Regions from separate parts of the Massilia hydrophila genome, predicted to be linked through region 1. Evidence: predicted binding sites of a transcription regulator. Region 1 holds the regulator's gene; the other holds the start of a gene.
The links. Region 1 encodes FliA, which starts transcription of late flagellar genes. Its sites were predicted from a motif close to CTAAAGTTTNNNNNNNNNNNGCCGNTA; they were not measured.

Region 1 (14,590 bases):
TGATCTCGACCATGCTGCGCCTGGCGCTGAACGTGGCCTCGACCCGTATCGTCCTTACCGAAGGCCACACCGGCGGGGCGGCCGCGGGCAAGGTGGTCGAGGCCTTCGGCCACTTCCTCATCGGCGGCAATTTCACCGTCGGTATCGTCGTGTTCATCATCCTGACCATCATTAACTTTTCGGTGGTCACCAAGGGCGCCGGCCGTATCGCCGAAGTGGGCGCGCGCTTCGCCCTGGATGCAATGCCGGGCAAGCAGATGGCGATCGATGCCGACCTGAACGCCGGCCTGATCGGCGAAGCCGACGCCCGCAAGCGCCGCAGCGAAGTGGCGCAGGAAGCCGAGTTCTACGGCGCCATGGATGGTGCCTCCAAATACGTGAAGGGCGACGCGGTCGCGGGCATCATGATTACCCTGATCAACGTGATCGGCGGCCTGGTCATCGGTGTGGTCCAGCACGACCTGAGCTTCGGCCAGGCGTCCGAGGTGTATACGCTGCTGGCCATCGGTGACGGCCTGGTGGCCCAGATTCCTTCGCTGATCATCTCGATCGCCGCCGGTATGGTGGTTTCGCGCGTCGCCAACGAAGACGATATCAGCAGCCAGGTGACCAACCAGCTGCTCAACCGTCCAGAAGTGCTGTACATCACCGGCGGCATCATCTTTGCGCTGGGCCTGATTCCCGGCATGCCAAACCTGGTGTTCCTGCTGCTGGGCAGCGCCCTGTGCGGCGGCGGCTACATGATCACCAAGCGCGGCAAGGACCAGCCGGCCAAGGAAGCTGCAGCGGCGGCACAGGCCGCGGCAGCCAGCGCGGTCAGCGGCAGCACCGGTCCGGCGGAGTCGGAAGAAGCGACCTGGCAAGACGTGATGGCGGTCGATACCCTGGGCCTGGAAGTGGGCTACCGCCTGATTCCGCTGGTGGACAAGAACCAGGGCGGCGAGCTGCTCAAGCGCATCAAGGGCATCCGCAAGAAGTTCGCCCAGGAAGTCGGCTTCCTGGCACCGCCGGTGCACATCCGCGACAACCTGGAACTCAAGCCGTCCGGCTACCGCATCACCCTGAAAGGCGTGGAAGTTGGGGCGGGCGAGGCGATGAACGGCCAGTTTTTGGCGATTAACCCGGGCATGGCCAGCGGCACGCTGCCGGGCGAACCCACCGTCGACCCGGCCTTCGGCCTGCCGGCTACCTGGATCGATGCCAGCCTGCGCGACGAGGCGCAGAGCCTGGGCTATACGGTGGTCGACGCCGGCACCGTCGTCGCGACCCACCTGAACCACCTGATCACGACCCACGCCTCGGAACTGCTGGGCCGCATGGAAGTGCAGGCGCTGCTGGATCACCTTGGCAAGGAAACCCCGAAGCTGGTGGAAGACCTGGTACCGAAGGTCGTGTCGCTGTCGACCCTGCAGAAGGTGCTGCAGAACCTGCTGCAGGAAGGCGTGCACATCCGCGACATGCGCACCATCATCGAGTCACTGTCGGAGTATGCGGGCCAGACCCAAGACCCGGGCGAGCTGACCGCCATGGTGCGGGTGGCGCTGGGCCGGGCCATCGTGCAGCAGCTGTTCCCGGGCACCAACGAGCTGTCGGTGATGACCCTGGACAACCGACTCGAGCGTTTGCTGATGCAGGCGATGGGGCAGGGCGGCGATGGCACCGGCATCGAGCCGGGCCTGGCCGATACCATCGCCCAGCAGGCGGCCAATGCCACTGCCCAGCAGGAGCAGATGGGCCTGAGCCCGGTGCTGCTGGTGCCGGCGCCGCTGCGGGTGCTGCTGTCGCGTTTCCTGCGCCGCGCCGTGCCGCAGTTGAAGGTGCTGTCGCATAACGAGATTCCGGAAACCAAGACGATCCGGGTGACGAGCCTGGTGGGCGTGCCAATGTAGCGGCGCCCGCACTGATGAGTCGCCCCGTTCGGAATCAGCTCACCCCGTGTTGACCGGTAACTGGCGAATGCTGTCAATAAACATGTTGTTGCATGGCGAAATCTGGAAACCAGAACGCTTCATGCAAAGGCAGCCAGTTGGTATCAGAATGTGACGAATTTGATGCCGCACGGAAAGTTCCTTAGTCCCGATCCGTCTCTTTTTTGCCGCATTCCCCCTCTGATGGGGGCACTTACCCATGTCGAATGTCAACTTACTTTGTTGATCTGTGATAACATTTGGTTGCTCCAGAAAGTAGAGCAAAACCGTTTCCTACCGCTGTCTGAGCGGTTTATTTACAACAGCCTTCCGATCAGCCAACGTGGTTCAGTTGGATTGAACGCGTTCGGTGTCTAAGCGATATTAAATGTCGGAATATCATCAAGTTGAACTTGGCGTGGCGGCGTTCGCCGTCAGTTTTGCAGTGTGCCTGTTGATCGTGCTGTCGCAGAAGTGGCATGGCAAGCTCTCCCACGACCATGACCTGAGTGGCGTACAGAAGGTGCATACCACGGCGGTACCGCGTATCGGCGGCATTGGCGTTATCGCCGGCGTGTTGCTGGGACTGGCGCTATTCCAGCTGCTGGCGCCTGCTGGCATTGACGCTTCCGATTCTGCCGGTGTCCGACTGCTGCTGCTTGCCAGCTTGCCCGCATTCCTGGCCGGCCTGATCGAGGATTTCACCAAGCGGGTGTCGGTGCGCGTGCGCCTGATGGCAACCGCTGTCAGCGCCATGGTTGCCAGTGCCTTGCTGGGTGCGACCGTGACCGAACTCGACCTGTGGGGGGTGGATACCCTGCTAGCCTTCGCCCCATTCGCCATCGTGGTCACGGCCGTGGTGGTGTCCGGTGGCTCGAACGCGATCAACATCATCGACGGCTTCAATGGTTTGTCGGGAAGCACGATCATCATCATGTCCGCCGGCCTTGCCGCCGTCGGGTTCCAGCAGGGCGACCAATTGGTCATGGCCCTGGGCGCACTGTGCATCGGTACGACGCTGGGCTTCCTGGTGCTGAACTATCCATTCGGGAAGCTGTTCCTGGGGGATGGTGGGGCATATTTCCTGGGCTTCCTGGTGTCGGAGATGGCCGTCTTGCTGCTGGTGCGTCATCCGGAAGTGAATGCCTGGCAGGTACTGGCGATCTGCGCCTACCCGGTGATCGAGGTGCTGTTCAGCATGTATCGCCGGCGCGTGATCAAGAAAGTCAGCCCGGGAGCGCCGGATGCGCTGCACCTGCATACGCTGGTGTTCCGCAGGGTGGTATTCCAGCGCGTGCGCCGCGATGCCAGCCGTCCGTGGAATCGCAATGCGAGCGTGGTCTGTTTCATTGCCCCGGTGGTGGCGCTGTGCGTGGCGGTCAGCGTGATCGCTGGCGCTTCGGCTTCGGTCGCCCTGGCGATCGTGCTGGCCCAGCTGGCGCTCTACATCGTGGCGTATCGCCGTCTTGTGCACGGCCGCTGGAGCTTCGCTGGCCGTAGCGCTGATACGGTTATTTCTACCAGCGCCTGAACTTCTTCGATACCGGACTGAGGTCCGGTATCAGCGCTGACGCCGCACTACCCACCAATTCTCGAACCAGATCGAGAACTGCAACAGCAGGCCAGTGACGAACAGAAAGTCGCCGGCTCTGTTCATGCCCATGCCCGTGGCCAGAATCCCTGCAACCAGGAAAGCCGTCCTCAGGACCGGGATACTCTTGTCGAGGGCTTTGCAGAAGGTAATCAAATGAGCTTCTTCAGGCATATGGGCCCGACGCTTCGGAATCCTGAATTTCATTTTTACCACCTTTGTTATTGTTCATGAAACCTGTGGGTTCAGTATGCCTTAGATTTTAGGCCGTTACAATCTGAGACAAATGGTATTCGTCAATTTTTCCACAAAGAATTAGTAACTATATGCATAAAGTGTTGCTAATAATTCTATATTAGCATTCCCGGAACAATCTTGGCTGTTTGATAATTCCTATCGTGGCAGGTGAGGGCGATTGTTTGCTTCTCCAGGATTTTTTACCACACTACCATCGTTCGCCAACGAAAATGCCGGCATCGGCCCAATGCCGCCTACACGGTGATCGGTGTGATATGAACAGTCGCACCGGCTGCAGTACTGTAATTTGACCGCGTGGGCGGAAGACCCGCCCACCCTACGGATGAGCAGCACCTCTTAAGACAGGCATCGGGCGTCAGTCGGGGCATAAAGCAAGCGTGTCCTAAGTCTCAGCCTCGTGAGCTGACGCGGCGCCGCGACATCAGTCCCGTCAAGCCCAGCAGTCCGATCCCAAAGATCCAGGCCGTCGCCGGCTCCGGCACTTCCCCCGGCAGCTGCGCGGTATCCGCGAAGGTCCAGTTCAGGATGTCATGGTTGGCCATGGACCCGCCGGTAGCCGCCGTGAAGCCGGCGTACGCCTAGTTGCTGCCCAGGATGGCCGCGATATCGATCTCGTAGTCGCTCAACGCGATGAAGTCCGCGCCCAGGCCGCTGTCGCGCAGCCGCACCGACAGGCGCGCGCCGTCATAGGTGATGGTGGCTGTCCACAGGCCCCCATTCGACAGGCAGCCCGCCGTGTCGCTTCCCGCGCAATTGCCGTTGCCATAGACATTGATCACCGGCGAGACCGGAACGAGCGAACCGTTGGCGCCGACTGCCACATGGTTGTCGCTCTCGTTATCGTTGCTGCCGTTGTTGTAGGTGTCGAATTCGACAATGAAACTGTTCGCCACGGCTTCATAGCCGAGGCCGCCGCCGTTCGCGCCCATGCCGCCCGGGTTGGCAGCCAGCACGAAGGCCAGGCCGTCGGCAGGGAAGCCCACATGGGTCATGCGGAACTGGAAGCTGGTGCTGAAGGTGGCGTTGGTGCCGAGCGTCAGGCTGTCGGTACTGTAGAAGGCGCCGCTGCGGTACCCGGCATCCGGAACGACGCGCAGTACCGCGCCGTCGGCTGTGTTCACGGGGGCGGCGTCGCCGACCAGCGTCAGGCCGGACGTGTTCGAAAAATCGGCATAGGTGACGACGCCGGCCTGGGCGGCGGCGCTGCCGAGGGCGGTCAGGACGAGCAGGTAACGCAGGAACGATGGCAAGCGCATGACGGTCTCCCTTTGCATGGACGTTATGGGAACTGCGCCAGCCTTGACAGCAAGTTTCGCGCCATCTTGAAAACCGCCAGTAAATCAGTGGCTTGTACAGACAGTCTCCCTCGACTGTAAGCAGGTTCGACGCCCGCTCCCGGCATACCTGCCGAAATGACCCGGTTTCCCCTTCCTTTTCCCCCGATGGTTTCCTGATGGCATCGCCAATAATGTTGGCTATGGACGGGCGATGGCGCCTGCCCGGCAAATAGAACAGTACAGTCGAAGTGCGGAGAGAAATGATGAACGTAAAGAAATTTACAGCGGCTACTTCCCGTGACGCCCTGCGCAAGGTGCGCGAGGCGCTCGGCCCTGACGCGGTCATCCTCTCCAACCGCCCGGTCGATGGCGTGGTCGAGATCCTGGCGCTGGACAACGATGACGTGGCCGCACTGTCCGTACCCGCGGTCGACGCGCCGGCTCCACGCGTTCCCCAGGCGCCCGCGTTCCAGGCCTTCGACGACGATTTCGACCCGGAGCCGGTATTCTCGCGCGCCGCCGTCTCGCAGTCCCAGGCCGAACTGCGCCAGCCTGAATTCCGCCAGGCCCCGCGCGCCGCCGCTCCCCAGTCCGCCCCCTTCGGCGGCCAGCCTGACGTGGCCCGGCCTTTTGTGGAACGCCGCGCCGCCCCCGAAGGGGAGATCCCGCCGACCTACGTCAACCGCCGCGCCGCCAGCCCGGAAACGGGCATCGACATGGCCGCCATGACCCAGATGATGAGCGCCGCCATCGCCTCGGCCAAGGAATCGGCCGCGCTCGAGATGGGCGGCATGATGAACGAGATCCGCGCCATGCGCGGCCTGATGGAAACCCAGCTGGCCGAGCTGTCCTGGAATGCCACCGCCCAGCGCGAGCCGTACAAGGCCAGCGTGCTGCGCGAGATGCTGGCCGCCGGCTTCTCGGCCACCCTGGCACGCTACCTGATCGAGAAAATGCCGGTCGCCAAGGACGCCGGCGAAGCGCTGCGCTGGATCAAGACCGTGCTGGCGCGCAACCTCACCACCATCGCCAACGAAGACGACCTGCTGGCCCGCGGCGGCGTGTTCGCCCTGGTTGGCCCGACCGGCGTCGGCAAGACCACCACCACCGCAAAACTGGCGGCGCGCTGCGTGATGCGCCACGGCCCGGACAAGCTGGCCCTGATCACGACCGATGCCTACCGTATCGGCGGTCACGAGCAGCTGCGCATCTACGGCAAGATCCTGGGCGTGATGGTGCACTCGGTGAAGGACGAAGCCGACCTGCGCATCGCCCTGAAAGAACTGAAGAACAAGCATACCGTGCTGATCGACACCATCGGCATGTCGCAGCGCGACCAGATGGTGACGGAACAGGTGGCCATGCTGAGCGAATCCGGCGCCGACGTGAAGCGCCTGCTGTGCCTGAACGCGACCTCGACCGGCGAGACCCTGAACGAAGTGGTACGCGCCTACCAGGGCACGGGCCTGGCCGGCTGCATCATGACCAAGCTGGACGAAGCCGCCTCGATCGGCAACGTGCTCGACGTGGTCATCCGTCAGAAGCTGAACCTGCATTACATCTCGAATGGCCAGCGCGTGCCGGAAGACCTGCACCTGGCCGACCGCGCCATGCTGATCGACCGCGCCTTCCGCAACACCCGCCACGCCAGCGCCCAGTTCGGCGACGCCGACCTGCCGGTCATGATGGCCGCCGCCGCCCACGATCGCCTGCACGAGGTGCACCTTGGCTAGTTTCGATTTCGACCAGGCCGAAGGCCTGCGCCGGATGCTGCAGGGCCCGCGCCCGCGCATCGTCACTTTCCTGTCCGCCACGCCCGAAGACGACAAGGGCGCGATGCTGGTCAACCTGGGCGCCTCGCTGGCCCAGCTGGGGAACGACGTCCTGATTGTCGACGCCTGCGAGCGCGACTATGGCGTCGCGCGCCGCCTGGGCCTGAGCCGCGCGGCTAGCCTGGCCAGCGTGGCGCGCCAGGAATGCGGACTGAACCAGGTGCTGCACCCGGTGCCGCAAGGCTTCTCGGTGGCCACACTGGGCGCGCCCCAGCGCGGCGGTCCGGCTGCCGGCGTCGAGACGCGGCGCCTGGCCAAGACCTTCGACGTGCTGGTCAAGCAGGCCGGCATCGTGATCGTCGATGGCGAGCTTGGTCCGGATGGCGAATTCCCGCTGCCGCTGATGGCCAGTTCGGAGATCGTGGTGCAGGTCGGTACCTCGGCCGTCTCGATCACCAACGCCTACGCGCTGATCAAGCGCCTGGCCCAGCAGCTCGGCCGACGCCCCTTCGGCATCCTGGTCACCGGCGCGACCGAGGCTGAGGCCAAGGTGGTATACGATAATATGTCTACTGCGGCAACACGTTACCTGGCAGTAAACCTCAGCTCGATGGGTTCGGTGCCGGCCGACGAGTACCTGCACCGGGCCGCGCGCCTGGGCCGGGCGGTGGTCGATGCCTTTCCGCTGGCGGGTGCCTCGGTCGCGTTTCGCAGGCTCGCAGGCAGGTTCGCGCTGCATGCGATGCCTGGGATGAGCAGGGGATGACTGTAGGGTGGGCGGATTTTCCGCCCACGCGGTGATCGTTATCCGATGAATGAACGCACAGGCGGATCCAACAGGATTTGACCGCGTGAGCGTTGGTAATTCCGGGCACTGCCCGAAATTACCCCGCCCACCGTACGAATTTAAGAATAGACAAAAAACAAAACGCATGTACACGGTCAAAGGGAAAGCGGACAAGAACCATTTGCTGACGGAGCACATGCCGTTGGTGAAGCGTCTTGCCCACCACATGAAGGCCAAGCTGCCGCCTTCCGTGGAAGTCGATGACCTGGTGCAGGCAGGCATGATCGGCCTGCTCGATGCCATCAACCGCTACGAGGACAGCCACGGCGCCCAGTTCGAGACCTATGCCGTGCTGCGCATCCGCGGAGCCATGCTGGATGAGCTGCGCAACAATGACTGGATGCCGCGCTCCACGCGCCAGAACATGCGCAAGGTGGAGGCCGCGATGGAGGCGCTGCAGCAGCGCCTGGGCCGTCCGGCCAGCGAATCCGAGATCGCCAGGTCGCTCCAGATGTCGCTCGCCGACTACCAGGAGATGCTGGGCGATGGCGGCGGCCACCAGCTGGTGTACTACGAAGACTTCAACGACAACGACGGCGAGGGCGGCAGCGCGAGCTTCCTCGACCGCCATGCAGTGGACGACAGCGATCCGCTGCGCAGCCTGCTCGATACGGGCTTTCGGCAGGCCGTCATCGACGCCATCGACCGGCTGCCGCCGCGCGAGAAGATGCTGATGGGCCTCTATTACGAGGAAGAACTCAATTTGAAGGAAATCGGCGCCGTGATGGGCGTGAGCGAGTCGCGGGTGTCGCAGCTGCACACCCAGGCCGTCTCGCGCCTGCGCGCGACGCTACGGGAGCAATTATGGACTGGGCCAGCGTAGCGGGCCTGGCGCTCGCGGTAGCGGGCGTCCTGCTCGGCCACACGCTGGACGGCGGGCGCTTCGCCTCGCTGCTGCAGCCGGCCGCCTTTGCCATCGTGGTGGTCGGCACCTTCGGCGCCACCCTGCTGCAGAGCGAAGGGCGGTCCTTCCTGCTCGGCCTGCGCATGCTGCGCTGGGTATTCTTTCCACCCGCGTCCGGGCGCGAGAAGCTGTCGCGCGAAATCACCCTGTGGAGCCTGACGGCGCGCCGCGACGGCCTGCTTTCGCTGGAACAGTACATGGGCACCAAGGACCCGTTCACCCAGAAAGGCCTGCGCCTGGTGGTGGACGGCATCCAGCCCGACAAGCTGCGCAGCCTGCTCGAGAGCGAGATCAGCGCCTACGAGTTCGCGCAGCGCCAGGCCGCACGCATCTGGGAATCGGCGGCCGGCTACGCGCCGACGATCGGCATCCTGGGCGCGGTGCTGGGCCTGATCCATGTGATGGAAAACCTGTCCGACCCGGCGCGCCTGGGTTCGGGCATCGCGATCGCTTTTGTGTCGACCGTGTACGGCGTGGGGCTGGCCAACCTGTTCTTCTACCCGGTCGCCAACAAGCTCAAGGCCATCGTCAGCGACAAGGTGGCCCAGTACGAGATCCTGGCCGAAGTCTTCCACGACCTCGCCAGCGGCGACCATACCCGCGTGCTCGAGGAGCGGGTGGCGAGCCTGCTGGTGCGCCACTAAAGGACAGGCATGGCACGCAAGCGCTACGACGATGCAGTCCCCGGCGAACACCACGAGCGCTGGCTGGTCTCGTACGCCGATTTCATCACGCTGCTGTTCGCCTTCTTCGTCGTCATGTACGCGATCTCGATCGTCAACGAGGGCAAGTACGCGGTGCTGTCCGAGGCGCTGGGCGATGCCTTCGGCGGACGCGGCGCCGCGCCCCAGGTCAATACCAATGTCGAGCCGGTACTGCCGCTGTCGCACATCGTCAACCGCCGCCGCCTGGAAGCGGCCAAGCGCGAACGCGAGCGCATGGAGAGGCTGGCCCAGGATTTGAACGCGACCCTGCTGCCGCTGGTGAAAGCGGGCCAGGTGCGCGTCACGCAGAATGCGCGCGGCATCAGCGTCGAACTGAATGCCAGCGTGCTGTTCGAACAGGGCGAGGCGGTGCTGCAGCCGGATGCGCGCGCGGTGCTGGGGCAGGTGGCGGGATTGCTGAAGAACGATCCACACCGGATCGAGGTCGAAGGCCATACCGATGACCGTCCCATCACCAACGAGCGCTTCGCCTCGAACTGGGAACTGTCGGTGGTGCGCGCGGCAAGCGTGGTGCGCCTGTTCATCGAGCAGGGCGTGGGCGATGCGCGCCTGGCCGCCATCGGCTATGGCGCCACGCGGCCGGTCGCACCGAACGACAGTCCGGACGGCCAGGCACGCAACCGGCGCGTGGCGGTGCTGATCCTGGCAACCGTGCCGGAGCCGCAACCGGTCACCATGCGGTGAAATAAAACACCGTTTTTGATGTTCTAATGAAATAATATTTCATGGCCGCTGCCGGGCCAGCAAGGCACCAAAGCCGGTGAATGACGGATATTCCTAGGGTGGGCGGCTCATGATCCGGTTCACTGGACCGGATCACCCCACGCGGTGATCGTTGTGATATGAACGCTCGCGCAGGCTGCAGTACTGTCATTTGACTGCGTGGGCAAGAAACCTCCGCCCACCTGCAAGCCCTAGCGCTGCGGCGGCGCATTCTCCCCGAAATACTCATACGAATCGGCGTTGCGCACCGCCCGCGCCGGATCGCTGCGCGCCAGCTCCACCGCCCCCGTCTTGCCATACACATGGTCATCCGTGCCCGCCACCACGTTGAAGTGGCTCAGTTCGTGCAACAGCGTGCCGCCGCGCGAGTCGGTGCCCGTGAGCGGCGCGCTCCAGAACGCCTTGCACACGTACACCGTGTATGGCTGGGCCGGATACACGTAGGCGAAGTATTTCTCCTTGCAGCCGCAGTCGATCGCCACCGGCCGGTTCTCGAACGCGTCGCGGATCGCGCCAAGCTTGGCCCTGACGGCAGCGACGCGCTCCGCGTCGGGTGCGCCGAACCAGGTAGCGTAGCGCGGCCCGTATCCGCTAGCTGTCGCGCCACCTGTCCCCGCGCCCGTCCCGGCGCCCGTCCCGGCGCCTGTTCCGGTTCCTTCGTCCAGGTAGCGCTGCGCATCGCGCGCCATCGCACGCCCGGCATCCACGGCCGCACCCAGCTGTTCCTGCTGCGCATTCGAACATCTCGGGAAGGCCGGATCAGCCGCGCCCGCCGCCAGCCCTGGTGGCGCAAGGGACCCGCGCGGCAGGCGCCCCTCGACCCAGATCTCGATTGGATTCGATGCCAGGCTGCCCGCCTGCGGCTGCATCGCACCCGTGCCATCCGGCGCGCCGGCCAGCAGGCCGGGGCCGGCGCTGCGGTAGCGCACCCGGTAGGTGCCTGTCACATGCATCTCGTACAGTGCCGACAGCTCGACCGTGGCGCTGAGGGTGGCGCCCGGTTCGATGCGCAGGTAATCGTCCGGCCCCGGGGCGGGGCGCTTGGCCAGCATGCCGAGGTAGCGCACCGGCTGACCGTCGCGCAGCACCTCGAACAGCGGCGTCGTGATCTCACCGAGCGGCGCCTGCCAGGACAGCAGGAAGCGCGGCGCGGCGCCAGTGTTGCGCAGGGTGACGCGCACCAGCACCTCGTCGCCGCGCGCGGTGCTGGTGCGCAGCGGCGCCAGGCGCACATCGAGTTCCTGCGCTGGCGCGGGCAAGGCGCAGCAGAGCAGCACGAAAGAGGGAAGGACGACAAGGCGCATGCGGGGCTCCACGAGATGGCAACCCGGCCAATGTGCCCCCGCCAACCGACATGCTTATTGAGTAGTAACAAGAAGCCATTTATTCATGGCAACAAACTACCCATGCATACTATGGCTGATAAACAACAAATAAAGGGTGTAACCAATGTTTACTCGATTCCTGCTACGATCATTGCTATTATGCAATAACAATATCTCGGCATAAATCTTCCCCTTCCGCCAGCGCAGGCTTTCCCATGTACACCCAGCACCGATCCTCCTCTTGGCGTTCAGGAGGCCAGTCATGAACGGCCTCCAGGAATACGTGGACGAGCTGGCCCGCGAGATCGGTCTTGACCATGACGAAGTCGCCGCGCGCAAGGCCTTCCTCGAGCTGGGCGAGGACGACGTCGAGGCGCTGCGCGACGTGCATGGGCTGCTGGCCACGCACCGCGACCTGTTCTCGGAGCGCTTCTATGCGCACCTGATGTCCTTCCCCCAGTTGCGGGCCATGCTGGGCGACGGCGTCGAGGCGCGCCTGCGCCGGGTGCAGGCGTCCTATTTCGACAGCCTGACCGCCGGCGACTACGACGAGGACTACATCCGCGAGCGCCTGCGTGTGGGCGCGACGCACGAGCGCATCGGGCTCGACCCGAAGTGGTACATCGGCGCCTACCGCAAGTACCTGTCCGAGCTGGTCGGTCTGTTGTGGCGCCGCTTGCAGGAACAGCCGGAACGCTTCCATACGGCGGTCGACGCGGTGCTCAAGATCGTCTGCTTCGACATGGGCCTGGCGCTCGACACCTACGCGCACGCCGGCCAGCGCAGCCTGCGGCAGAACCAGAACTACCTGGAGCAGGTCATCGATGGCATGCCGGCCGGCCTGATGGTGATCGACGCCGAACTGCGCGCCCACTCGATGAACCGGACGATGGCCGACCTGCTCGACGTGCCGGACGACCTGCTGCTCGAGCAGCGGCTTGCGCTGGAAGAACTGATCCCGAGTCCGGAGCTGGCCGTGCGCGCCGCTGAAGCGCTCGCCTCCGGTGCGCCGCACGACAACGTGCTGGTCACGCTCGACGGCCGCGCCGACGGGGTGCGCTACGCGGACTTCAACATCCGCCGCGCCTACAAGGACGGCGCCCCGATGCTGCTGCTGATCGGCCAGGACATGACCTTCCGCCGCAAGGCCAGGCTGCGCCTGCAGGAGAGCGAGGAATTCTTCCGGCTCACCTTCAACCAGGCCGCGGTCGGCATCGTGCTGCTGGGCGGCGACGGGCGCGTGCTGCGCACCAACAGCAAGATGTCGCAGATCCTCGGCTATTCCGAGATCGAACTGCTGCAGCGCTTCTACCAGCAGTTCATGGGCCAGGACGAGCTGGCCGAGGAGCAGGCCATGATCGCGCGCCTGCGTGGCGGCGAGGTCGCCGACTACCAGCGCGAGAAGCGCCTGCTGCGGCGCGACGGCAGCCAGGTCTGGGTCAGCGTCAACGTCTCGAGCATGCGCGACGCCAGCGGCAACCAGCGCTTCATCTGCGTGGTGCGCGACATCCAGCGCCAGAAGCAGGCCGAGGAAGCGCTGCTGCGCATGGCCAACCACGACGCCCTGACCGGCCTGCCGAACCGGCTCCTGATGCAGGACCGCCTGAGCCAGGCCATCATGCAGGCCCACCGCGCCGGGCGCCAGGTGGCGGTGATGTTCATCGACCTGGACCGCTTCAAGCATGTCAACGACAGCCTGGGCCACGACGCCGGCGACGCCCTGATCGTCGAGATCGCGCGCCGCCTGTCGGGCAGCCTGCGCGAAAGCGACACCGTGGCGCGCCAGGGTGGCGACGAATTCGTGGTGGTACTGCCCGACCTGGGCGGCCAGGAAGACGCCGGCAAGGTGGCGCGCAAGCTGCTCGACAACCTGTTCCAGCCGCTCGCCCTGTGCGGCCAGGAAGTGTTCCCGTCGGGGAGCATCGGCATCGCCATGTACCCGGGCGACGGCCTGGATGGCGCCACCCTGCTCAAGTGCGCCGACAGCGCCATGTACGGCTCCAAGGCCAAGGGCGGCAACCAGTACGCCTTCTATACCGCCGAAATGGGCGAGCAGGCCACCCAGCACCTGCGCCTGGAAGGCGCGCTCCAGCGCGCCCTGCAGCGCGACGAATTCCTGCTGCACTACCAGCCGGTGGTAGACATCGGCAGCGGCCGCGTGACCGGGGTCGAGGCCCTGTTGCGCTGGCAGCCGGCCGGGCATCCGATGGTTTCGCCGGCGGAGTTCATTCCGCTCGCCGAGGAAACCGGCCTGATCGTGCCGATCGGCGACTGGGTGCTGGCCACCGCCATGCGCCAGCAGGTGGCCTGGGTGCGCGCCGGCATCGGTCCGGTACGCATCAGCGTGAACCTGTCGGCGCGCCAGTTCCTGGGCCAGGACGTGGCCCAGCGCGTGGCGGCCCTGCTGGAGGAAACCGGCTGCGATCCGGGCTACCTGACGCTCGAGATCACCGAGAGCGTGCTGATGGAAAACCCGGCCGCGGCCACCGAGACCATGGGCCAGCTGGCCGCGATGGGGGTGCAGCTCGCGATCGACGATTTCGGCACCGGTTACTCGAGCCTGGCCAGCCTGAAGCGCTTCCCGATCCACAGCCTCAAGATCGACCGCTCCTTCGTGATGGACCTGACCCAGGACGCCGATGACGCCGCCATTGTCAATGCCGTGATCGCGCTGGCGCACTCGATGAAGCTGAACGTGATCGCCGAAGGCGTGGAAACCAATGAGCAGCTGGCCTTCCTGCAGGCGCGCGGCTGCGACCAGATGCAGGGCTACTGCTTCAGCCGGCCGGTGGAGCCGCAGCGCATCGAGGCGATGCTGCGTGTTTCGTAGGGTGGGCGGCCTCGCCGCCCACGCGGTGATAGTGACGATGTCATCAGCCGCACGGGCTGCGGTACTGTGATCTGAACGCGTGGGCGGAAAATCCGCCCACCCTACGCCCGCTTCGGCCGGTGCCCCAGGCCCTCGAGCGTGTTCATGACCATCTCGCAATGGTCCCCCTGTACCTCGATTACCCCATCCTTCACCGTCCCGCCCGACCCGCAGGCCGTGCGCAGCTGCTTGCCGAGCACCGCCAGCGCAACCGCATCGAGCGCCAGCCCTTTCACTACCGTGACGCACTTGCCGCCCCGCCCCTTGGTCTGGCGCGACACCCGCACCACGCCGTCGCCAGGTGGCGCGGCCTTGGCCTTGCATGCGCAGGCGCTGAGCTGCTGCCGGCATTCGGGACACATGCGTCCGCCTTCGGTCGAGTACACGAGACG
Region 2 (14,590 bases), on a different contig from region 1:
TACTGGTTCCGGGTCGAGGCCACGCTGTGGGGTGCGCGGGTGGCGGAAGTCATGGTCAGCGACGACAGCAGCGAGCTGGTATTCATCGCCGCCGCCACCGGCAGCACCCCGGACGAACTGCAGGAAAGCATCCGCGCCGCTTCCGGCACCGCCTTCCGGCCGCGCGACGCCTCGCCCTTTCCCGTACGCGTGTCCAACCCGGGCAGCAAGATCGCTTACGTGAATGACAAAAGCAAGATATATTGCGCGAAGTTCAAGTCGCAGTCCCGCTAGCCAGCGCAACCCGGCCCACGCATGTACAACCATTACTTCGACCTGAAGGGCGCACCGTTCTCGATCGCTCCCGATCCGCGCTACCTGTTCATGAGCGAGCGCCACCGCGAGGCGCTGGCGCACCTGCTGTACGGGATCGGCAGCGGCGGCGGCTTCGTCCTGCTCACCGGCGAGATCGGCGCCGGCAAGACCACGGTATGCCGCTGCTTCATCGAACAGGTTCCCCCGAACTGCCGGCTGGCCTATATCTTCAACCCGCGCCTGAGCGTGGGCGAACTGCTGCAGAGCGTGTGCGACGAGCTGCACATTCCCTTGCCGGAAGCCGCGTCCGGCGCCGGTATCAAGGCCTACGTCGACGCCATCAACGTCTACCTGCTGGAAGCCCACTCCCAGGGCCTGAACAATGTGCTCGTGATCGACGAGGCGCAGAACCTGTCGGCCGAGGTGCTCGAACAGCTGCGCCTCTTGACCAACCTCGAGACCAGCGAGCGCAAGCTGCTGCAGATCATCCTGATCGGCCAGCCCGAGCTGCGCAGCATGCTGGCGCGCCCGGAACTGGAGCAGCTGGCCCAGCGCGTGATCGCGCGCTACCACCTGGGGCCGCTGTCGGAAGCGGAGACCGGCGCTTACGTCGCGCACCGCCTGGCGGTGGCCGGCAGCAGCGGCAGGCCGTTCCCGCCCGCGCTCACGCCCGCGATCCATGCCTGGACCCAGGGGGTGCCACGCCGCATCAACCTGCTGTGCGACCGCGCGCTGCTGGGGGCCTATGTCGAAAACAGTCCGCAGGTCACGCGCCGGATCCTGAACAAGGCCGCGGCCGAGGTGTTCGCGGCGGAGGCGCCCGCCGCCCGCCCGCGCCGCCTGCCGCTGGCGGCGGGCGCGCTGCTGGCGCTGGCGGCGCTCAGCGCGGCCGCCTGGCAGGTCATGCCGGGACGCGAAGCGGCGCCGGTCAAGCGGGCTGCAACCCCGGCTACCGCCACCGCGCCGGCCCCGGCTCCGGCTGCGGCAGCAAATGCCGTACGGGGCGCGGCGCTGGCCACCGTCCCGCCGCTGCAGGCCGACCAGGCCGGCGCCCTGCGCAGCCTGGCCGCCCTGTGGGGCCAGTCCCTGGACGGCGAGGACCCGTGCGCGGCCGCACTGCGCCAGGACCTGCGCTGCCACCAGGGCCGCGGCGGCCTGTACGAGCTGCGCCTGCTCGACCGCCCGGCCGTGGTGACCCTGCATGAGGGACCGCGCACCGGCTACGCCGTGCTGTCCGCGCTGGACGAGCAGGGCGTGACCCTGAGCGCCGGCGGACGCCGGGAGCGTATCGGCCTGGCCGACTTCGTGACCCGCTTCGGCGGCGAGTTCACCACCTTCTGGCGCATGCCGCGCGCGTTTCGCGACGAGCTGGCCGAAGGCGACCGCGGCCCCGATGCCGACTGGCTGGCGGCGCGCCTGGCGCAGCTGGAGGGCGCGCCCGCGCCGCGGCCCGCGGCAGCGCTGGACGGCGTCACCCGGGAGCGGCTGCGGCGCTTCCAGGGCACGCAGGACCTGAAGGCGGACGGCGTGGCCGGTCCGCGCACCTACATGCGCCTGAACCAGCTGTCGGGCGTGCCCGAGCCCCGCCTGCTGGCCCGGGCCGCGACCGGAAACTAAGCCATGTCGTACATCCTCGACGCCCTCAAGAAGGCCCAGGCCGAGCGCCAGCTCGGCGATATCCCCACCATCCACGCGCCGGCGCCCGCTCCGGCGGCCACGCCGGCGCGGGGGCGCCACATGCCGCTGCTGGCTGCCGTCGGCGCAGGCGCCGCCTTCGTGGCGCTGGGGGCGGCTTTCCTGCTGCGCCAGCCGGCGCCGGCGGCGGGACAGGGCGCTGCGCTGCCGGCGCCGGCCGCCACGGCGGTGCCGCCCGCGGCCGCACCCGCGCCTGCGGCCGTTCCGGTACCGGCGACTGTTGCCGTGCCTGCGCCTGCGTCCGCAAGCAAGGCTGTTCCACCGTCCGCGTCCGCGCCGGCCGGCCTCGTCGCCGCCCCGGCTCGCGTAGCGGAACCGGCGCCCGCCACGCCGGCGGCGGTGCCGGTGCCGCCGGCGTCCACCGCGGCCATCGCACCAGCCCGGCCGGCGCCGGCGCCGGTGCCGGTACGCACGACCGCCACGCCGACGGAGGCGCCGGCGCGCCTGGCGCAAGTTGCGGCGCCCGAGCCGGCGACCGCAGTCCCGGCCCCGCCCCTGCCTGCGCCCGCAGCGGCGCCCGAGGACAGCGCCGGTCCCCTGCAGTCGCTGCCGGAGGCGGTGCAGCGCGAGATCCCGAAAGTCACGTTCGGCGGCTACATCTACTCGCCGAACCCGGCCGAGCGCCTGCTGCTGGTCGACAAGATGCTGCGCCGCGAAGGCGAGGAGGTCGCCCCGGGCCTGGTGCTCGAGCGCCTGCTGCCGAAGGCGGCGATCATGAACTACCGCGGCTACCGCTACCGTGTCGGCTACTGAGGCGCCGCGCCTGCTGCTGGGCGTGGTCGGCTGGTCCGGCAGCGGCAAGACCTCGCTGCTGGAATTCCTGGTGGCGGCCCTGGCGCGCGAGGGCCGGCGCGTGAACGTCGTCAAGCACAGCCACCACGATGTCGAGCTGGAGCCGCCGCACAAGGACAGCGCGCGCCTGCGCCTGGCGGGAGCGGCCGAGGTGCTGCTCGCCTCGCCCTACCGCGTCGCCATCCTGCGCGAGCTGCGCGGCGCCCCGGAGCCACCGCTGGCGCAGCACCTGGCGCGGTTGGCGCCGGCCGAGCTGACTCTGGTCGAGGGATACAAGTGGGAACGCATGCCCAAGCTGGAAGTGTTCCGCCCCGGCCTGGGCCGCCCGGCCCTGTATCCGGACGACCCGGACATCGTGGCCGTGGCCTCCGACGCACCCGCTCCGGTGGAGCAGGGCGGCCGCGCCTGGCTGGACCTGAACGACCGCCAGGCCGTGCTGTGCTGGCTGCGCGCCTGGATGCAAAAAGAAGCGCGGCAAGCCTAAAGTTCCTGCCGGCGCCGCCGTAAACGGTGGATACGCCTTAATGGGAGAGTGACATGGATGTGTCGAGCATCGCCAAGCTGTCCACCAGCATCGCCGAGACCGGCCAGCGCCAGGAGCTGAGCCTGGCCGTCATGAAGAAGGCCCAGCAGATCCAGGAAGCCACCGCCACCCAGCTGCTCGAGGCCCTGCCGGCGGCGCAGCCGGCGCGCCTGCCTGCGCACCTGGGCAACAAGATCGACACGACCGCCTGAGCCTTCGTCTTGCATCTTTCTCCGGCCTGATAAATACTGGCGCTTTTCACCTGCCAGGAGTACCCGCATGACCCACCGCCACGCCCTGATCGCCGCTGCGCTTGCCAGCGCCTGCGCCCACGCCGCCGCCCAGGATGCGATGGGCGTGCCGAAGGCCGACCAGGAAGCCTGCTACGGCGTGGCCAAGGCCGGCCAGAACGACTGCGGCACCGCCACCCACGGCTGCGCCGGCGCCGCCCGCGTCGACCAGGACCCGAACGAATGGAAGTTCGTAGCCAAGGGTAGCTGCACCAAACTGGGCGGTTCGCTGGAGGCCGGACGCGCACCCCGCGACGCGGCGGCCCAGGGCAAGGCCGAAGCCGCGGTGGAGGCACCCAAGCCCGCCGTGCGCAAATAAGCTGCGCAGGCCAGGCCAGTCAACCAGCGCCGCACGCGCACGTCGATGTCCGCTCCCCATGCCGTCCCGCGCGCCGGCGTCGGGCTGCGCGCGCCGCACTACCGCGCCTTCCTCGCCCGGCGCCCCGCGGTCGGCTTCATCGAAGTCCATAGCGAAAACTACCTGGCCCGCGCCGGCTGGGACTGGCACGTGCTGGAAACGCTGCGCCGCGACTATCCGCTCAGCCTGCATGGGGTCGGGCTCGGACTGGGTTCGGTGCAGGGGTTTTCCGAGGCCCACCTGGAACGGGTCGCGGCGCTCGCCGCGGCCCTCGATCCGCTGCTCGTCTCCGAACACCTGAGCTGGGGCGCGCTGGCCGGACGCCAGCTCAACGACCTGTTGCCGCTGGCGCTGGACGAAGCCACCCTGGCGCTGCTGTGCGAGCGCGTCGACCGGGTCCAGTCGCGCCTGGGCCGGCGCCTGCTGCTGGAAAACGTGTCGGCCTACGTGCGCTGGCGCGGCGACAGCATGGGCGAGACCGCCTTCCTGGCGGAGCTGGCGCGGCGCACCGGCTGCGGCATCCTGCTCGACGTGAACAACCTGTACGTCAACCAGCGCAACCACGGCGAAGACGCGCTGGCGGCCATCGCCGCGCTGGCGCCCGGCAGCGTGGGCGAGATCCACCTGGCCGGCCACCTGGAGACACCGCTCGGCGTGGTGGACCACCACGGCGCGGCGGTGGCGGCGCCGGTCTGGGCGCTGTACCGCGCCGCGCTGGCGCGCTTCGGACGGGTGCCGACCCTGGTCGAGTGGGATGCGGAGCTGCCCGCGCTCGAGGTGCTGGTGGCCGAGGCGCAGGCTGCCGATGCGATTGCCCGCGACTATCCGCCACCTGTCCCCGCGCAGCTGCCACCGCCCCCGTCGCGCCCTGCGCCGGCGCCAGGAGCGCAGGCCTCACAGGAAGACATGCAACGGCGCTTCGGCGCGGCCCTGCTCGATGCGGACCATGACGCGGCGCTGGCGCCCCTGCTGAAACAGGGCGGCCTGGTGCGCCTGCCCCTGTACCGCGGCAACCTGGCGGCCGGCTGGGAGCGGGCGCTGGCCGCGGCCTATCCGGTGCTGCAACAGCTGGTCGGCGCGCAGGCCATGGCTGGCCTGGCGCGCGCCTACGGCAGGGCCCATCCTTCGCAGGATCCCGACCTGGGCGCCTTCGGCGCGGACTTTCCCGCTTTCCTGGCCGGTATGGAGGCCGCTGCCCCCTATCCCTACCTGCCGGACGTGGCGCGCCTCGAATGGGCGGTGCACCGTGCCCACCTGGCGCCGGACAGCCCGCCGCTCGGGCTGGATGCGCTGGCCGGCATGGCACCTAGCGCACTGGATGGTGCCCGGATCACCCTGCATCCTTCGGCGGCGCTGCTGGACAGCCCGTGGGCGATCGCGGCGCTGTGGCATGCGCACCAGCCCGGCGGCCCGGCGTTGCCGGCGCGCGTGGACCGGCCCTGCACGGTACTGGTGCTGCGGCGTGGCTGGCAGGTGGAAGTGGAGGAGCTGGATGCGGCCGAGGCGGCTGCCCTGGGCCAGCTGGTACGCGGCGCCAGCTTCGGCGCAGCGCTGGATGCGGCGTCGGCATCGGCGTCCGCGCTCGGCGCCATGCTGGCAGGCTGGTTCGGGCGCGGCCTGGTGGCCGCGATCGCGGCGCAGGACTAGTGGAAGGCGCGCAGGATGCGCTGTTCGCCGGTGCGGTCGCAGTAACGCTCGTTGGCGGCGCGGGTGGCGGCCATCATGCGTTCGAGCTGGGCATCCTCGAAGCGGGCCAGTTCTTCGTTGGCCGCTTCCAGCGCCAGCGCCAGCTTGGCGCGCGCGTTCTGGTACAGGTCGCTGGTGTAGTGGTCGGTGTTCTTCAGCAGCTCTTCCGCATTCTCGATGACGAGACGCAAGTCACCGATGAGCTGGTCCTGGGACTGGGCGCGGTTCGGGGTTTCCATGCTTCACCTTTGGCCGGTTGAGGTAAGTCGATACGCGAGAACTTAAAATATAAACAAGGAATCCTTGTTCTGTTTGTTAAGACGCAAACATAAGCCCGCGATCCCTGTTCCATTGCCCGGCCCAAGGTGATTTATTGCACCCGCACCCGCAGTTCGCCCACGCTCACGGTCTGGCCGCTGCGGATCTTGGCGGTCTTGCGCAGCTCCTGCCGGCCATCGACCGACACGGCGCCGCTGGCGACCATGTTCTTGCCGGCGCCACCACTGTCCACCAGGCCCACCAGCTTCAGCAACTGGTTGAGCTCGACGAACTCGGCGGTCAAATCGAACACGATTGTTTGCATGTTTTTTCTCAGGAAATTAATCGACGGAATCTGGCCGGGTCATGTCGATTGGAACAATCCACCCGTCGAACTGCTGCTCGGTGACGAAGCCCGACTGCAGCGCGGCCTGGCGCAGGGTCAGGCCTTCGTGCGACGCCGTCTTGGCGATCTGCGCGGCGCGATCATACCCGATGTGCGGGGCCAGTGCGGTTACCAGCATCAGCGATTTTTCCATCAGCTCGGCAATGCGCGCATGGTTCGGCTCGATGCCCTGGGCGCAGTGCCGGTCGAAGGAGCGCATGCCGTCCGCCAGCAGGCGCGCGCTTTGCAGGAAATTATGCGCAATCATGGGCTTGAACACGTTCAGCTCGAAGTTTCCCTGCGAGCCGCCGACCGTGATCGCGACGTCGTTGCCGAACACCTGGCAGCACAGCATCGTCAGCGCCTCGCACTGGGTCGGGTTGACCTTGCCCGGCATGATCGAGCTGCCCGGCTCGTTTTCCGGGATCGTGATCTCGCCCAGGCCCGAGCGCGGCCCCGAGGCCATCCAGCGCACGTCGTTGGCGATCTTCATGAGGGCGGTGGCCAGGGTCTTCATGGCGCCGTGGGCGGCCACCATGGCGTCGTGCCCGGCCAGGGCCATGAACTTGTTCGGTGCGCTCTTGAACGACAGGCCGGTGCGCGAGGCCAGCTCGGCGGCGATGCGCGGGGCGAAATCCGGATGCGCGTTCAGGCCGGTGCCGACGGCGGTGCCGCCGGCGGCCAGGGCCAGCAGGCCGGGCAGGGTGGCGCGGAGCGCGCTTTCCGCGAACTCCAGCTGGGCCACGTAGCCCGAGAATTCCTGGCCCAGGGTAAGCGGGGTCGCATCCTGCAGGTGGGTGCGGCCGATCTTGACGATCGATTCGAAATCACGCGACTTGCGCAGCAGCGTCGCGCGCAGCTGGCCCAGGGCCGGCAGCAGGTCCTGGGCCACGGCGCAGGCGGCGGCCACGTGCATCGCGGTGGGGAAGATGTCGTTCGACGATTGCCCCATGTTGACGTGGTCGTTCGGATGCAGCAGGCGCTGCTCGCCGCGCTCGCCTTTCAAGAGCTCGGAACCGCGGTTGGCCAGCACCTCGTTCATGTTCATGTTGCTTTGCGTGCCGGAGCCGGTCTGCCACACGGCGAGCGGGAATTCGTCCGGGTAGCGGCCTTCGAGCACTTCGTCGGCGGCGCGGATGATGGCTGCGGCCTTGTCTGCGGGCAGCTTGCCGAGCGAGCGGTTGACGGCTGCCGCGGCGCGCTTGACCTGGGCCAGCGCGGCCACCAGTTCCGGCGCCATGCGCTCGGTCGAGATGTGGAAGTGGTGCAGCGAACGCTGGGTCTGGGCGCCCCACAGCCGGGCTGCCGGCACCTCGATCGGGCCGAAACTGTCTTTTTCAATCCTGTTTTCCATGGCGTGTCCTGTCGAATGGGCGGAATGGTGTAGCGCGTGGCTAAAGAGTTTAGCCGATTGTCCGTTAATGACGTTCAGGCTTCATTTTCCACTTCCCTATGGCGCGCCGGCTTATCCTGTTATCGATGCTTTCCCTGGCGTGCGCGCTGCCGATCAGTGCCGCCCACGCGGCCGAGCTCGGCGAGCCGCGGCTCGCGTCCTTCCTCGGCCAGCCGCTGGTGGCCGACATCGAACTCACCCTGCTGGAAGACCCGGCCATGCCGGTGCAGGTGCGCCTGGCGCACCCGGAGGTCTACCGCGGCGCCGGCCTCGGCATGCCGCCGGTGCTGTCGACGCTGCGGATGTCGGTGATGCGGCGCGACGGCCGCCAGTTCCTGCACATCACCTCGTTCGCGCCGGTGGAGCTGGAGCGGCTGCACCTGTTCCTAGAACTGGCCGACGGCGCGCAGCGCACCGTGCGCCTGGCAACGCTGTCGCTGGCGCCCGACCCGCATCCGGTCCCGCCTGCGCTGCCCGTGCGGCCGGCCGCGCTGCCGGTGGCGGCGCAGGATCCGGTCCAGGCCCTGGCACCTCCCATGCCGGCTCCGAAGCCCGCGCCAGCGGTGGCCCGGCAGCGGCCCCGGCCGATCGATCCGCCCGCGCCGCCGGCGCCGTCTGCACCGCCGCGGGTGGCGGCCGCATCCCGGCCGCCGTCGGACATGCCGCTGCTGGCCTCCGAGCGCGTGACCGCGCCCGCGCCGGTACCCGCATCGCCATCGGCATCGGCATCCGCGGCGGGCGCCTGTGCCGCCCAGGTGCCGCAGCCGGTCGACAGCTGCGTCGTACTGGGCGCCAAAAATACCCTCTTGCGCGAGCAGCTGGTCCAGCTGGAGGACAAGGTAAAGCTGTTGCAGGTGGCCGCGGGCGCCGCCCCGTCCGAGGCGCCGCGCGCGCCCCGGAAAAAGCGCAAGCAGCCGGAAGCGCCGCCGCCGGCGGAGACCGCCTGGCTGCCGCTGGCCGGCGCCGGTGCCGCCGTGCTGGCGCTGCTGGGCGGCCTGGTCTTCATCGTGCGCCGCCGCAAGGCCGGGGTGCGCGCCGCCGAACCCCGTGTCGGCCTGGCGACGCGCCTGCGCGCCCGTCTCGGCCGCAAGTCGGCGGCGCCGGTCGCGGTCGAGCCGACCCTGGAACAGGGTGCGCACGAGTCGTCTACACAAGTCTGATTTTTACGTTATACTCATTTCATGGTCGCGAGATCATGAACGGCACAGAGGCCTGGCGCAGCCACCACCGATAGCGTGGCGCGGAAAGCAGGCGGACGTTGATGAAACGCCTGTGTCCGGAAGCGGTTCGCCTGCCAGCTGCGGCAGCGAACGCCGGATGCAACCGGCACGAGGCGACGCCAGGAGATACCTGGTGCTCGCTCTCCCCGATTCCGTGTCGGGGCCACTGGCCCGGACACCAGCAAAGCGCCTTCGGGCGCTTTTTGCTTTTTGCTTTTTGCTTTTTGCTGTTTGGTGCCGGCGACGCTACCAAACAAAAAAGGCGCCATGGGCGCCTTTGCAGGGGGGGGGGGCACGCCGCAGCGGCGCCTGGTCCGTTCGCTCAGTGTGCGCACATGGCGCGGTCCAGCTGGCCCATCCACGGTTCGCTCACGTCGCGGATCGCGCGGTCGTTGGCCATCAGTTGCTTGAGCAGATCGATCTTGCGCAGGCGCTTGGCGCCATCCAGCGCCGGCACGCCGCCGAGCGCCGCGCCCGCCGCCACGCTTGCCTGGGCGTTGAGCTTGTCGAAACCACGCCAGTCGCCCGCCTCGGCGGCGCCCTTCATCTGGCCGCTCAGGCCTGCCAGGTTTTCGTACATCGAGAGGACGTCGTTCGAGGTCATGTCTGCACCCATCTTGCTGCCAGGCCGGATTGCCGGGCATCTAAAGGCTTTTACGGACGGCCTTTCGGAAACTTTAGGGTGTTTTCAAAAAATATTTCAAATTTCTTTCTCGCCCCGTTGATATTGTCAAAATGCCATGGTCAACCCGCCATGCATGCTGCAGAATGCTCCGCCATTCCCCCGATTCGGCACTCTGGCCCCGATTTCTGCAGTCTGTCGCATTCCGGGCGCAGCCGCAATCCGGCTTTTCTACAGTGCCCGCTGGGTCTTTGCGTCGTGGCGCGCGGGATCCGCCAATAAAAACAGATGAGAGAGAGATGCTTATGAGAGACATGCCAGTCGCCCTGGCCCTGGCCGCCGCCACTGCGCTCGCATTCGCCGCGGGCGCGCCCGCCGCCCGTGCCGAAGCACCGTTTTCGTTCGCGGCCACGCCGGGCAAGCTGCCCAAGGACGTGGTGCCGCTGCAGTACACCGCCCATGTCGTTCCCGATGTTTCCGGCAACAGTTTCCGCGGCACCCAGACGGTCGAGATCGAGGTCCTGAAGCCGACCTCGACCATCATGCTGAACGCCGACAATCTGCAGATCGACGCGGCCAGCCTGGCCGGCAAGGACATTGGCAGGCTGAACCTTGTCCCCATCCTCGACCAGCAACAGCAGACCCTGCGCTTCGCCCTGGCGCAACCCCTGGCGCCGGGCAGGTATGAGCTGGCGCTGGCCTTCCGCGGCCAGATCAACCGCGAGGGGCGCGGCCTGTTCTACGTCAACTACAAGGCCGGCGGCGCCGACAAGAAGCTGATCGCGACCACCATGGCGCCCACCGACGCGCGCCGCATGCTGCCCACCTGGGACGAGCCCGCCTTCCGCGCGCGCTTCCGCCTGAGCGTCGACCTGCCGGGCCATTTCAAGGCCTATTCGAACACCCCGATCGAGAAGCGCGAGGAACTTGCCGGCGGCATGCAGCGCGTGACGTTCGGCAACACGCCGAAGATGCCGAGCTACCTGGTGGTGCTGGTGGCGGGCGAGCTGGAGCGCCTGGCAAGCCGCCAGGACGGCGTCGACATCGGCATCGTCACCACCGAGGGCAAGCTCGGCGCGGCTACCTTCCCGCTGGCCGCCACCCGCGACCTGCTGCGCTACTACAACCATTACTTCGGCGTTCCCTATCCGCTGCCGAAGCTGGACCAGATCGCGATCCCGGGCGGTTTCAACGGCGCCATGGAAAACTGGGGCGCGGTGGTCTACAACGAGCCGACCCTGCTGTACGACCCGAAGAAGAGCCCGGAGAGGGTCAAGAAACAGACCTTCAATATCAATGCCCACGAAGTGGCGCACCAGTGGTTCGGCAACCTGGTCACCATGGCCTGGTGGGACAACCTGTGGCTGAACGAAGGCTTCGCCTCCTGGATGGCGGCCAAGGCCACCAACCACTTCCACCCGGAATGGCGCCCCTACCTGGACGCCATGGCCGAGCGCGAGTACGTGATGAACCTTGACGCGCGCAAGACCACCCACCCGATCCAGACCCCGATCGAGACCGAGGAGCAGGCCGCCGCCGCGTTCGATGCGATCACCTACCTGAAGGGCCAGGCCTTCCTGCGCATGCTCGAGGCCTACCTGGGCGAGGACGCGTTCCGCAAGGGCATGCGCGCCTACATGGCGAAGCACCAGTATTCGAACACCACCTCTGCCGACCTGTGGGCGGCGCTCGAAAAGGCGTCCGGCAAGCCGGTCGAGAAGCTGGCATCCGACTGGACCCTGCAGCCCGGCTTCCCGCTGGTGAAGGTCGAGGCCGTGTGCGAGAACGGCAGGCGCAGGGTCACGCTGGCGCAGGAACAGTACCGCCTGGACGAGCCGGCGCAGCAGCAGCGCCTGTGGAACGTACCGTTGCAGGTGGGCACCGTCAACGGCAAGGCCTGGACGACGCTGCTGTCCGGCACCAGCGGCACGCTGACCCAGGGCAGCTGCGAGGGCGCGCTGGTGGTCGATCCGCACAGCGTCGGCTACTTCCGCGTGCAGTACGATCCGGCCAGCTTCCATGCCCTGGCCGAACAGGCGCCGCGCCTGCCGGACAGTACCCGCCTGAAGCTGCTGTCCGACACCTGGAGCTTCGCGTCCAATGGCCGCATGGAACTGGGTGCCTACCTCGACCTGGTGCGCAAGTATGGCGACGAGCCGCGCGTGGCCGTGTGGGACGCGATCCTGGCCAACCTGCGCACCCTCGACGGGCTGGCCCGGGGCGAGCCGGAACAGGCGTTGATCCGGCGCTTCCTGGTCGGTTTCGCGCGCCCGAAGCTCGAGCGCCTCGGCTGGGACGAGAAGCCGGGCGAGACCGCCGACGACAGCCAGCTGCGCGCCATGCTGGCCACCGCGCTGGCGCGCGCCGGCGACCCGGAGGCGATCGCGCAGGGACGCTCCCGCTTCGCGCGCTACCTGCAGGACCCGTCCTCGGTGCCGCCGAGCCTGATCGATTTCGTCACCAGCACCGCCGGCCGCTACGCCGACGCCGCCACCTACGAGGCGCTGGCCGCGCGCGCCGCCGGCGCGCCCACCAGCGAGGAACGCAACCGCTTCAGCCGAGCCCTCGCCAGCGCCCAGGATCCGCAACTGGCCGCGCGCACGCTGCAGTCGCTGCTCTCGCCCCAGACCCCGCCCGACCTGCTGCCCTACCTGCTGGGCGGCGTGGCCAGCGAACACCTGGACCTGACCTGGCGCTTCGCCACCGCCAACCGCGATGCGCTGCTGGCGAACATGGAAGCGCTGGGACGCCACAGCCTGTTCGCCGGCATCGTCAGCGCGTCGGCCGATCCGGCCCACGCCGGGATGATGGAAGCCTATATGCGCAAGCACTTCGGCGCCGACGGCGCGCTCGAAGGGGAACGCGTCGGCAATGGCGTGCGCATCCGCGCCGACCAGAAGGCGCGCCTGCTGCCCCAGGTGCGCGCCGCCCTCCAGTGAGCGGGCAGAACCACAGGACACAGAACCACTGACAACAGAAGGGAAACCATGAATACCAGTTGGACTCCGATCAAGATCGCCATCACTCTTGCCCTGTGCGGTGCGGCCGCCATTTCTCCGGTCCAGGCCGCGGGGCAGGCCGCTGCGGCCAAGCCTGCGGCCGCCAGGCCCGCTGCGGCGCTGCCGGGCGACGACTTCTATGCCTACGTCAATGGCGAGTGGATGGCCAGCACCGAGATCCCGGCCGACCGCGGCTCCTGGGGCGCGATGGGCGCGCTGGCCGAGGACAACAACGGCCGCATCGTCAAGCTGATCGAGGAAGCGGGCGCCAGCAAGTCGGCCAGCGCCGAGGCGCGCAAGGTGGCCGATTTCTACAGCGCCTACATGAACGAGGCGGCGATCGAAGCGGCCGGCCTGTCCCCGCTCAAGCCGCGCCTGGAAAAGATCGCCGCGATCAAGGACCGCAGCAGCCTGGCGCGCGTGCTGGGTGAATTCCTGCGCGCCGACGTCGACCCGCTGAACGCCACCGATTTCGAGACGCCGAACCTGTTCGGCGTGTGGATCAACCAGGGACTGAGCGAACCGGGACGCAACCTGCCTTATCTGCTGCAGGGTGGCCTGGGACTGCCGGACCGCGCCTACTACCTCGACAACAGCCCGAAGATGGCCGAGCTGCGCGGCAAGTACCAGCAGTACATCGGCGCGATGCTGAAGCTGGCCGGCTACGACAACGTGGAGGCGCGCGCGGCGAAGATCTTCGCGCTGGAATCGGAACTGGCGCAAAGCCACGCCAGCCGCGAAGAGTCGAGCGACATCCTGAAGGCCAACAACGTCTGGGCCAGGAAGGACTTCGCGGCCAGGGCCCCGGGCATGGACTGGAACGCCTTCCTGCAGGGCGCGCGCCTGGACCGCCAGGACCGCTTCATCGCCTACCATCCTGGCGCGCTCAAGGGTGCGGCCGCGCAGGTGGCTGCCACCGACCTGGCCACCTGGAAGGACTACCTGGCCTTCCACAGCCTGAACCAGTTCTCCAGCACGCTGCCGAAAGCCTATGCCGACCTGCGCTTCGAGTTCTACGGCAAGGGCCTGACCGGCTCGCCGCAGCAGTCGGCGCGCTGGAAGCGCGCGCTGGCCGCCACCAACGGTGCGATGGACGAAGCGGTCGGCAAGCTGTACGTGGCCAGGTACTTCCCGGCCGAGAACAAGGCGCAGATCCAGAAGATGGTCGCCAACATCAAGCAGGCCTTCGAGCGCCGCATCGACAAGCTGGACTGGATGGCGCCTTCGACCCGCGCCCAGGCCAAGGAAAAGGTGCGCACCATGTACGTGGGCGTGGGCTATCCGGACGAATGGAAATCCTACGCCGGCCTGCAGGTCTCGCCGACCGACGCGCTGGGCAACGTGATGCGCGCCCAGGAGTTCTACTATGCCCAGCAGCTCGCCAAGCTCAAGCAGAAACCGAAGAAGACCGACTGGGCCATGCCGCCCCAGCTGGTGAACGCGGTCAACCTGCCGCTGCAGAACGCGCTGAACTTCCCGGCCGCGATCCTGCAGCCGCCGTTCTACGATCCGAAGGCGTCCGACGCGCACAACTACGGCGCGATCGGCTCGGTGATCGGCCACGAGATCAGCCACAGCTTTGACGACCTGGGCGCCCAGTTCGACGCCCAGGGGCGCCTGCGCGACTGGTGGACCAAGGAAGACCTGGCCCACTTCAAGACCGCGTCGCACAAGCTGGTGGAGCAGTACAACGGCTACAAGCCCTTCGACGACCTGGCCATCAACGGCCAGCTGACGCTGAGCGAGAACCTGTCCGACCTGGCCGGCCTGGCCGCGGCCTACGACGCCTTCAAGGCGGCGCCGAGCGGCAAGGCGGGCGGCGTGGAGGGCGACCGCGCCTTCTTCACCGGCTACGGCCAGGCCTGGCGCACCAAGATGCGCGAAGCCTCGCTGCGCCGCACCGTGCTGACCGACGGTCATGCGCCGGGCCAGTACCGCACCTACACCGTGCGTAACCTGGACGCCTGGTACGATGCCTTCGACGTCAAGCCGGGGCAGAAGCTGTACCTGGCGCCGGAGCAGCGCGTGCGCGTCTGGTAAGCCGGCAACCCGCACGACCTGCGCCGGTGCGCAGG

Region 2: a site for FliA is predicted at 9,549-9,575, ahead of LE190_RS19400 (flagellar protein FliT). Genes of this name have one in related genera too.

The regions. Positions count from the first base shown of each region.
Region 1 covers NZ_JAHYBX010000001.1:382,990-397,579, forward strand. The annotation lists gene flhA (flagellar biosynthesis protein FlhA) at 1-1,889, shown strand, start outside; gene LE190_RS01650 (MraY family glycosyltransferase) at 2,296-3,438, shown strand; gene LE190_RS01655 (hypothetical protein) at 3,469-3,705, opposite strand; gene LE190_RS01660 (PEP-CTERM sorting domain-containing protein) at 4,146-4,298, opposite strand; gene LE190_RS01665 (L-type lectin family protein) at 4,335-5,012, opposite strand; gene flhF (flagellar biosynthesis GTPase FlhF) at 5,297-6,766, shown strand; gene LE190_RS01675 (MinD/ParA family ATP-binding protein) at 6,759-7,571, shown strand; gene LE190_RS01680 (RNA polymerase sigma factor FliA) at 7,738-8,475, shown strand; gene LE190_RS01685 (flagellar motor protein) at 8,457-9,200, shown strand; gene motD (flagellar motor protein MotD) at 9,210-9,965, shown strand; gene LE190_RS01695 (M35 family metalloendopeptidase) at 10,196-11,308, opposite strand; gene LE190_RS01700 (EAL domain-containing protein) at 11,592-14,159, shown strand; gene LE190_RS01705 (translation initiation factor Sui1) at 14,261-14,590, opposite strand, start outside.
Region 2 covers NZ_JAHYBX010000011.1:23,659-38,248, forward strand. The annotation lists gene LE190_RS19345 (hypothetical protein) at 1-273, shown strand, start outside; gene LE190_RS19350 (ExeA family protein) at 295-1,911, shown strand; gene LE190_RS19355 (general secretion pathway protein GspB) at 1,915-2,742, shown strand; gene mobB (molybdopterin-guanine dinucleotide biosynthesis protein B) at 2,729-3,265, shown strand; gene LE190_RS19365 (YjfB family protein) at 3,319-3,516, shown strand; gene LE190_RS19370 (BufA1 family periplasmic bufferin-type metallophore) at 3,584-3,913, shown strand; gene bufB (MNIO family bufferin maturase) at 3,959-5,599, shown strand; gene LE190_RS19380 (DUF883 family protein) at 5,596-5,877, opposite strand; gene LE190_RS19385 (RNA-binding S4 domain-containing protein) at 6,009-6,221, opposite strand; gene fumC (class II fumarate hydratase) at 6,238-7,635, opposite strand; gene LE190_RS19395 (type IV pilus assembly protein FimV) at 7,761-8,834, shown strand; gene LE190_RS19400 (flagellar protein FliT) at 9,217-9,498, opposite strand; gene LE190_RS19405 (M1 family metallopeptidase) at 9,831-12,455, shown strand; gene LE190_RS19410 (M13 family metallopeptidase) at 12,504-14,555, shown strand.